Regions from separate parts of the Streptococcus zhangguiae genome, predicted to be linked through region 1. Evidence: predicted binding sites of a transcription regulator. Region 1 holds the regulator's gene; the other holds the start of a gene.
The links. Region 1 encodes CtsR, which represses protease genes until heat stress. Its sites were predicted from a motif close to TTGGTCAAAAAAGGTCAAANA; they were not measured.
Positions count from the first base shown of each region.

Region 2: J5M87_RS07065 (ATP-dependent Clp protease proteolytic subunit) is a predicted target of CtsR. The motif match lies at 1,298-1,318, and genes of this name have one in related genera.

Region 1 is NZ_CP072115.1:1,871,610-1,876,601, forward strand. It holds gene J5M87_RS08740 (ATP-dependent Clp protease ATP-binding subunit) at 1-2,430, opposite strand, end outside; gene J5M87_RS08745 (CtsR family transcriptional regulator) at 2,432-2,890, opposite strand; gene traF (conjugal transfer protein TraF) at 3,106-3,456, shown strand; gene J5M87_RS08755 (GNAT family acetyltransferase) at 3,458-4,174, shown strand; gene tsf (translation elongation factor Ts) at 4,219-4,992, opposite strand, start outside.
Region 2 is NZ_CP072115.1:1,486,317-1,491,308, forward strand. It holds gene J5M87_RS07055 (ABC transporter substrate-binding protein) at 1-129, opposite strand, end outside; gene J5M87_RS07060 (YlbG family protein) at 218-493, opposite strand; gene J5M87_RS07065 (ATP-dependent Clp protease proteolytic subunit) at 669-1,277, opposite strand; gene upp (uracil phosphoribosyltransferase) at 1,700-2,329, opposite strand; gene J5M87_RS07075 (ZmpA/ZmpB/ZmpC family metallo-endopeptidase) at 2,423-4,992, opposite strand, start outside.

The DNA of each region.
Region 1 (4,992 bases):
TAATTCGCCAGCTTTTACACCAATTTTTAGTGTACTGCCACTCTGTAATTCCCCACGTAGCAGCATTTCTGCTAATGGATCTTCGACTTTCTTTTGGATAACACGACGGAGTGGTCGCGCGCCCATTTCTCTATCATAACCTTCTTTTGCTAGTAATTTCAATGCAGAAGGCTGTATCTTGAACTGAATACCTTTTTCATCCATAACTGCTTGAAGGGGCCGAATCATCACTTTCACCACTTCTTGCATATCGTGATCACTCAGACTATGGAAGACAATCTTCTCATCAATTCGGTTGATAAATTCTGGTCGGTACGCTTTTTTCAACTCTTCAAAAATACGTTTTTCAACGTGCTCTTGACTCTGAGACAAATCAAGTGCACCAAAACCAACTGTCTTATCATCACGCAAAGCTGTTGCCCCAAGGTTAGATGTCATAATGATGAGGGTATTCGAAAAATCAACCTTTCGTCCCTTACTATCTGTCAAGACACCATCATCTAATACCTGCAGCAAAAGATTAAAGGTGTCTGGATGTGCTTTTTCAACCTCATCAAATAACAGAACGGCATAAGGTTTGTTGCGGACTTTTTCGGTTAGCTCACCGCCTTCTTCATAGCCAACATAACCAGGAGGAGCACCATTTAAGCGACTAGCCGCAAATTTTTCCATATACTCACTCATATCAAAACGAATGAGAGCCGATTCGTCGTCGAATAATACTTCAGCCAAAGCCTTTGCCAACTCTGTTTTTCCGACCCCCGTAGGTCCTAAGAACATAAAGGAACCAATAGGGCGCTTGCCTGTCCGAATACCAGATTGATTGCGTCGAATCGCCCGACTAACTGCAGAAATAGCAGCATCTTGGCCAATCACACGCTTGTGCAATTCAGCTTCTAAATTCAAATATTTTTTCACATCTGTCTGGCTCAACTTTGCAACTGGAATACCAGATAAGCGACTAAGGGTTAACAAGACATCTTCTTCTGTCACTTGGGCATCTCCCAGTATTTCTCGGTTTTCTTCCTCCAATTCCTTAACTAACAGTTGACTGACTGTCTTGTGTTTTCCATCCATCAATGCCTGATCAGCCGCAGACAATTCAGACTGTTTGCCACTAACTTTTTGCTGATTTTGCACCGTTGCACTTGCTTCATCAAGTAAATCAATCGCTGAGTCTGGCAAATTTTTGCTGGTCAGATACCGTTTAGCAAACAGCACAGCCGTACGAACAGCTTCCTCTGTAATCTGAATGTTATGGTGGCGTTCATAAGCCTGTTTTAAACCTTGTAAAATAGCAATACTATCTGCCACACTTGGTTCATCTACTGTCACCTTCGCAAATCGACGAGACAGGGCTGCATCTTTTTCAATATGCTTTTGGTATTCATCTTGGGTCGTTGCACCAACTGTTCGCAAGGTTCCCCGTGCAAGAGCTGGTTTTAGGATATTGGCTGCATCTAAGGTCGAATCAATTCCGCTACCTGACCCCATAATCGTATGTAGCTCATCAATAAAGAGGATAACATTCCCATCTTCTTCAATATCGTTGATGATATTGTTCATCCGCTCCTCAAAATCGCCACGAAACCGCGTTCCTGCAATGACATTCATCAAGTCCAATTCCAAGACCCGCATCTTACTTAGACTAGCTGGCACTGCTCCATCTGCCACTCGCTGTGCCAACCCCAATGCCAAGGCTGTTTTCCCAACACCTGCATCTCCTACTAAGACAGGATTATTCTTGGTCTTACGAGATAGAACCTGAATCATTCGAGAAATTTCTGACTCCCGACCAATTACTGGCTCGATCTGTCCTGCACGAGCTAAGGAAGTCAAATCTCGTGTATAGTCTTCTAAACCACCCGTCTGCGGTGCTGGCGGCATGCCCATCATATTGGCCATAGTTGGACGATTAGCACGACCACTTTTCATCATACTACGAATGGCTTTTAAATCTTCCTTTGAAAATCCAGCCTTAGCTTCCAAATTCTTCCGTAAGTCAATAAAGCGAACCTTATTCTCCGAATCTTCAAAATGAAAACCGGCCTTATCCAAAATTTGTGAAGCAACTGACCGTTTATCAAGCAACATTGCTAGAAAGATATGCTCTGTTCCCACTTGCTTAGCCTTTACAACTTCCGCAATCTTTTTAGCAAACCGCGCTACCTCATCCAAACGCTTTGAGGTTTGCAATACCGTAAAATCTTCTAATTCTTCACGATAGCTACGCTCTGTTACCAAGCGAGTCGCCTGCTCATAATCTGCAATATCCGCTGGGTATTCTGCCAAAACAGCTCCCGCAATTGTATCTGGATTGATGACAAAAGCCAATAATAAATGCCAGGTTTCTAAATAGTTACACATGTAGCGTTGTCCAATGAACTGTGCATCCTCATAGGCGCGTTGTAATCCTTTTGAAAATCTCATCCTAATCCTCTTTCCTATCCAATCGTCGTAATAGTTGTCGTAGCATCCTTGCACGAATAGCAGCTGCATCTGTTCCTAGCACTTCATCACTACCAATTGACAACAAGAGATTGCCTTCTCGCTCCGTCATCAACTGCTCATCAAATAAGAGCTGTAAAATGTCCGCAAAAACGGTCCCAGATACTTCTTTCCCCATATTATGTAGTAAATCGCGCACTAACTCATGCTTGTCTGAGAAGGTGACACGACCAATGCGGATGTAGCCACCGCCACCACGCTTACTTTCGACGATATAGCCACGACTAGCCGTAAACCGTGTCTTAATCACATAATTAATCTGACTTGGTACGACTTCAAACCGACTGGCCAATTCACTCCTACGCAACTCTGCTACACTTACCTGTTCTAAAATCGCCTTGATATGCTCTTCAATATAATCAGATGTATTTTTCATCGCCATAGAATCCACCTCTTTCTCTGACTATCTTTGACTATTATATCGTAAATCACAAACTTTGAAAAGCAAAAGCCACGCTGTTCTGTTTGTTCAAGGGATGTAGATTGCAACATCTTAGGGAGCATCGCTTCCCTTTTTTTGCTAACAGATTGAACTGTACTTCTTTATCTCTTGCCTTTCTTCCTCATTTTTCCTATACTAAGGTATAGAAAGGAGTTATGATGTTTACCAATTCATTTCAAGAACTCGTACAAGATTTTACAGCAATTTCTATCGAAGAAGCTGAACGTTTACTCACGCAGGAAGAACAAGCCATTCTCTTTTTGGGGCGTGCGACCTGCCCTTATTGCCAACGCTTTGTACCAAAACTCCATAGCGTTGCACAAGCTGCTGGATTAACCGTCTATTTTATCGACAGCTCTAATCCTGACCCACAACTCCAAGAACTTCGTCAGCGCTACCAAGCCGTTACGGTTCCAGCCCTCTTATATTCAGGTGCAACAGGTGTTCAGGTTCGCTGTGACAGTTCCATGACGGAAGAAGAAATCCATCACTTTTTAGCAGGCTAATATGACAGCTTTACAATTCCAGTTTCAGACCGATTCTGTAACCCTCTACCACAAAAATCAATCGATTGGCACAATCCATTTCAAGGAAAATCCGTATCACAACCAAAATATTTATCTAAATTTTCAGTTGAAGCAGTACGATATAAGCCTTGCTCCTTCACTTTTCCAAGCCATTCTCCAGCATACCAAGCGCCCTTTGCAGGTCATGCTTGATTCTGCAGACCAGACCCTCATCGCTTTTTTAGAGGCAGGAGGTTTTACATGCTTGCGGAAATGCTATGAAATGGAAGTTAGTGTGCAAGATTACCTTGGAAATCCTGCCCCCATTCAATTTCAAATGGCAGAACAAACGGAAAACATCTATTATCGTTGTTGCAATCTATTGCTGAATCATTATCAGGAAAGGCATAAGGCAATCAGTCCATTTACAGGAGAGAAAGACGAGTTTTTCAAGGAACTTCCTTCCACTGTTTACTATCACATTGAAAAAGACGATATCACTTGTCTCGCTTTTCTTGACGGAAATGAAATTGCCTATCTTTGGGGAAAAAGCACAGACTGCCTCCAACCCTTTCTCAATCAACTGATTCCCTACCTCTTTCAGCAATATAGCTCCATTACCTTTGAAGCAGATGATGTGGATCCCTGTGCAATGACACTTAAATCACTCTTTACAGATGTCACAGATGAACATTGGGATACTTATATCCTACGATAAACACTAAAAAAGGGAAAAACATTCGTTTCCCTTTTTATCTATCCTTATTTACCAAGAGCCGCAGCCATTGTAGCAGCAACTTCTGATTCAAAGTCGTTCGCTGCTTTTTCAATTCCTTCACCCACTTCGAAACGAGCAAATGTTACAACGCTAGCGTTTACTGAGTCAAGGTAGGCTTCAACTGTCTTGCTATCATCCATGATGTAAACTTGTGCAAGGAGTGTGTATGCTTGGTCAACTTTTGTATTGTCAAGCATAAAGCGATCCATTTTACCTGGAAGGATTTTATCCCAGATTTTTTCTGGTTTGCCTTCAGCAGCAAGTTCTGCTTTGATGTCTTCTTCTGCTTGAGCAATTACATCGTCAGACAATTGTGCTTTTGATCCATATTTCAAGAATGGAAGGGCTGGTTTACCAACCATTGCACGGCTTTCATTGTCTTGTTCAATTTTGTGGTTCAATTGTGCCAATTCATCTTTCACGAATTGCTCATCCAATTCTTTGTATGAAAGAACAGTTGGTTTCATCGCAGCGATGTGCATTGATACTTGTTTTGCAAGTGTTTCATCGCCACCTTCGATGACAGAGATAACTCCGATGCGCCCACCATTGTGTTGGTACGCACCAAATGCTTGCGCATCTGTTTTTTCAATCAAGGCAAAACGACGGAATGAGATTTTTTCTCCGATTGTCGCAGTTGCATTTACGTAAGCTGCTTCAAGCGTTTCACCTGAAGGCATTGTAAGTGCAAGTGCTTCTTCGTTGTTAGCTGGTTTGCCTTCTGCGATTACTTTAGCTGTTTCGTTTACCAATTCAAC
Region 2 (4,992 bases), 390 kb from region 1:
TTTCAATGTATCTTCTTTTAATTCAGTACCAGTCGCAGATGAGTTGGTGCTCGATACATTTCCGCAGGCAGCAAGAAGCGCTGCAGAAGCAAAGCTAAGCAATGCTAATTTGAATTTACTTGTTTTCATAAAAACTCCTTAAAACTTTCTTAATTTTTGCGATGTATCTAATATACTGAATTATCTGAAAATTGTCAACAAAAAAAGAAAAATAATTTTACAAACTATTTTTCTCTTCTTCTTGGCGCCATAAACTACCGACAAAATCCCTATCCATTTCTTTAAAATGCGACGGAACAACCTTTTTCACAAACCGTTCTTTTTTTAATGTGGCCATCAGAGTTTCAACGCTCTCCTGAGGAACATATAACAGTAGATAGCGCAAACGCCTAGAATGATAAATAATATCTCCATATTGACTCAATTTTCGCGCATCGCGATTGTAATAAAGATAGACTGCTAAACTCATTCGTTCTTGTTTTTCAAATGCCATACGTTTCCTCTTTCACTTCTTCTATTTTCCATTATATCAAAAAATAGACCATTTGATAGTGATGAACTCTATTTGTTTTTGGCAATCTTTCAAGAATGGCTACATACCCTAGATCAACCAAAAAGAGGCTAGAAAAAGTACCTAACCTCTATTTACAGTAAGACAATCTCACATCCTATTTTAACTGATTATTTTCCATAATCTGATCAATGAAGCCATAATCAAGGGTTTCTTTGGCACTCATCCAGTAATCACGTTCCGCATCTTTGTGGATTTGTTTAACACTTTTTCCTGAATTGTCTGCAAGAATTTTTTCTAGTGTGTTACGGGTTTTTAATAGGTGCTCAGCTGCAATCGCCATATCAGTCTGTTGCGTACCGCCACCAGTACCGCCCATTGGTTGATGAATCATGTACTCTGCATGTGGCAACATGAAGCGTTTGCCCTTGGCACCACTTGACGCAATAATGGTTCCCATGCTAGCTGCCATCCCCATAACAATGGTTTGGACATCTGCCTTGATAAAGTTCATGGTGTCCACAATGGCAAGACCTGCTGAGACAGAACCACCAGGAGTATTGACATAGAGATAAATATCCTTGGTTGGATCTTGCGCATCAAGGAAGAGCAACTGGGCAATAACAGAATTTGCCATATTGTCTTCAACTGGGCCTGTCAACATGATAATACGATCTTTTAAGAGGCGTGAGTAAATATCATACGAGCGCTCCCCACGGCTGGTTTGTTCAATAACTACAGGAATCATAGTGTTCTCCTTTTCGATTTTGAGATTATTATACTTAAATAGTCAAAAAAGGTCAAATAAAAAACTTGAGACGGAGGGAGATTGTCTCCTACGTAATAATGATTACTCTTCTAATATCTTTGAAATACTTTTTTAAGTAGTACGGATGCAAGCAACCTCCTTCGGCGTTTCATAGCTTATTTTTGAGCCTAAGGTCTCAAAAAGCCCGTGACTAGCAACCGTTTTGCAGTTGCTAGTCTTACACTACTACGAAAGTATCATCTTTGACTCACTTCGTTCGCTCCATTTTCTTAATGAGTAGATAGTTATAAGACAAGATAGCTCTTCTTGAAGATTAGCGAGTATTATTTTTACAGGCAGAAAATGATACAATATAGCAAAAAAAGAGTGAGTACAAGCGATTTCTACGAAATCACAAGTAAATCTCACTCCTGTCTTTCTTATTTTGTACCGAACAAGCGGTCTCCTGCATCTCCCAAACCTGGAACGATGTAGCCTTTTTCATTTAATTTTTCATCTAGAGCTGCGGTGAAAATATCCACATCTGAATGAGCTTCTTGAAGAGCTTTGACACCTTCAGGTGCTGCAACAAGGCAGACAAATTTGATATTGGTTGCTCCGCGGTTTTTAAGCGAATCAATTGCCAAAATAGCAGAGCCTCCAGTTGCAAGCATTGGGTCTACTACAAAAATTTGACGTTGGTCGATGTCCTCTGGTAATTTCACCAAATATTCAACTGGTTGCAGGGTTTCTTCATCGCGGTACATTCCGATATGACCAACTTTGGCTGCGGGTACTAGACTAAGTAGACCGTCCACCATTCCAATTCCGGCACGTAAGATTGGGACAATCGCTAATTTTTTCCCTGCGATTTGTTTTTGAACTGTTTTGGTAATCGGTGTTTCAATTTCAACATCTTCTAATGGCAAATCACGTAGCACTTCATATCCCATCAACATGGCAATTTCATCAACTAACTCACGGAAAGCCTTTGTTGATGTATCTGTACGACGTAAGATAGACAATTTATGCTGAATAAGTGGATGTGCAATAACTTGGAATTTCTCCATGATGTAACCTCTTCTATTTGTTTTTTCTATTTTACCAAAAAATATGAAAAAAAGCTCGCCAAAATGGCAAACTTTTTATGAGAGAATGAAAAATCATGACCGATAAATCGAACTTCTAAAGTCATCTGTATCGAGTAAATAAGCACGGTAAATAGCTTCTTTTAATGCGAAGAGGCTATTTGTCGCTTTCTTAGCCTTGAAGGCTGCAAGATCAGCCTGAACGGCTTCATTTATCAATTGTTTTATCGTATCTTGATTTGCTGTATAGGTCTGCTTGTTGTAGGTGAAGGTAACTGGTTTCAACTGCGCAACCTTCTCTAAACGACGTTTGTACATAGCCTTCTTGAAAGCATGGAAATCAGCATATTGACCATTGGTAATTTTCTTGAGAATGTACTCATCGTTAAAGGTCTTGCCTTCTGCCAGCGCTGCTGCTCGATATTGGTTAGATAGGTAGGCGATAAACCCATCATAACCTGTTTCAGCTAGTAATTCATTACTCAAGCGCTTAATACTCAAGCTGTCCACAGAACCATGTGGATTGGTCAAACCGCTATAATTCGCTGCAAATAGAACCTCTGTCTCATAGCCATTTTTACCAATCTTCTCTTTGTTACCATGGAAACCATGAGTGCCAAGAAGAATATCATTGTCTACTAAATCATCAACGCTCGTAAAGGTTAATAGGTTCAACTCTTCAGCGGTCATTTGACGAATTTTCGACTCACCTAGCTCATTTAAGCGTTCGATTTTCTTGTAGAACAGGGCTTGATCTTCTTTTGGCAAGTCAACCAAGGCATTTCCTTCCAAGGCTTCTAGGGTATAAATGACATCCATGCGTCCTTGAAGGTAGTCTTTTAAATCTGCTTCGCTTTGGAAGCGGTCTGGTGATAGATTGTGAACACGGTTGTTTGCAAATTTTCCACCGTCAACTGTCGAAAAGTCTGCGTGGGTGTTCAGTGCGAAAATTTGGTTGGTAGCTGAGCTAGTTGATTGCAAAAGACCTTGGGCGTAGATTTCTGCACCAAATGCTTCTCTACGACCGTAACCGCCTAGATAGATTGTTCCATCCAAATTATGAACCATTTCATGGGTAAATACAGACTGGCCATATAGGTTGAGCATCCCATCCAAAACAAAATGAACCAAGTATCCCGTCGCATAAGCTCCTAGACCATTTGAAGTATAGTATTTTCCAATAGGTGCAAAGAAATCTGTCATCCGACTAGATGCCCCTTCTCCAAATTTCGGCATCCAGTGCGAAGCCTTATTCCCAAATTGCGGAATGAGGTAGCCATCCCATGACGGAATTGGCATATCACGTCGATTGTAGAGGCGTTCCTTAACTTCTGGTTTCGCAATTCGGTACCAGAAATCAAAGTGGTCCCCCTGTGTTTTGGCGAAGTAGTCTACTAGATTATTGACACGTTCTAATTCACTAGCATATTTCTCAGGGTTGGTTTCCTTAAGCGACATGTCCATATACCGATCATACATCCCAAAGGACAGGGTCGTCATATTGCTCATGATGTAGATTCCCTCAGAGGTCAAGTTCAAAAGTGGTAAGATCATGCGAGGGTGATCAATACGATTGAGCTGATCATAGACTTGATACGTTTGATCTGGTAATTCTTTGGACTGTACTTCTGCGATATGAGCTTTAGTGGCTGACTTAAACCAATTATTTTCACTAAGAGCAGTAAAACGTGTACGGTAGGCGCTTAGATAATCACGGAGATTCGTATAGCCAGAGACTGGGGCAATCCATTTCTCATAGGTCGCAGGATTGTTCTTGATATCCAAAGCATCATTGCCCATACGACCAAGATTTGCTAGCCATTCAAGGCTATTGACTTGCTTCCCAAAGAAGTTTTGATAGAAGGTAGCAAGTTCACCAACATTCATATCACCAAATTGAATCTTATAGAGGCGGTTGAGATAGCTTGCTCCCACAAGTATCGCAACAGCATTCTTTTTCAGATAGTCCTTCATCTGCTCTTTGAGCGGTGTTGTTGTAAAGTCTCCTGCGACACTTTGGGAAAGCGCTGCTTCAAAGACTTCCCTGGCACGGCTATGAACTTCCTTAAAGGAATCCTTGAGATAAAGAACTTCTAAAATTTCCTTTTGGTAAGGTTCAATTGGTGAGAGATTCGGAGTATCTGTTTCCTTCTCAGGATGACCTTGGGTGACCTTCCAGACATCTTCTGAAAAATAAGTTAAACCTTCTACTCGCTTCATCGCTGTTGCAATGACTTCTGACGGATCTGACATAAATTGTTCCGGTGTGTAGAGCAGGTCTGTTCCCGCAACCTTGTATTCCTGGATAGTATCAGCTGCAAAGGTTGATCCTGGAGCGACAGCTAAGTATTCTACCGTACCATCCTCATAGTTCAAGAGAAGGCGATTAATCGCTCCCTTGTCCTTGTAGAAATCAGCCACAACTTGCTTGTCTTTCATCGGAACAACTGAGACGAGCTTAGTCGTGTATAGCTTACTTGACGGAGCAATCTTATTTCCTTGCTTGACAATGTATTCACGATTGTAAAACGGCAACAGTTTTTCCGTATTGCGATAAGCAATCTCACGCACTACTTCATAGTTTGGCAAACTGCTGTAATCAATCATTTTCGATGTTTGACCGACAGCCGATTCTTTGTCCGTCA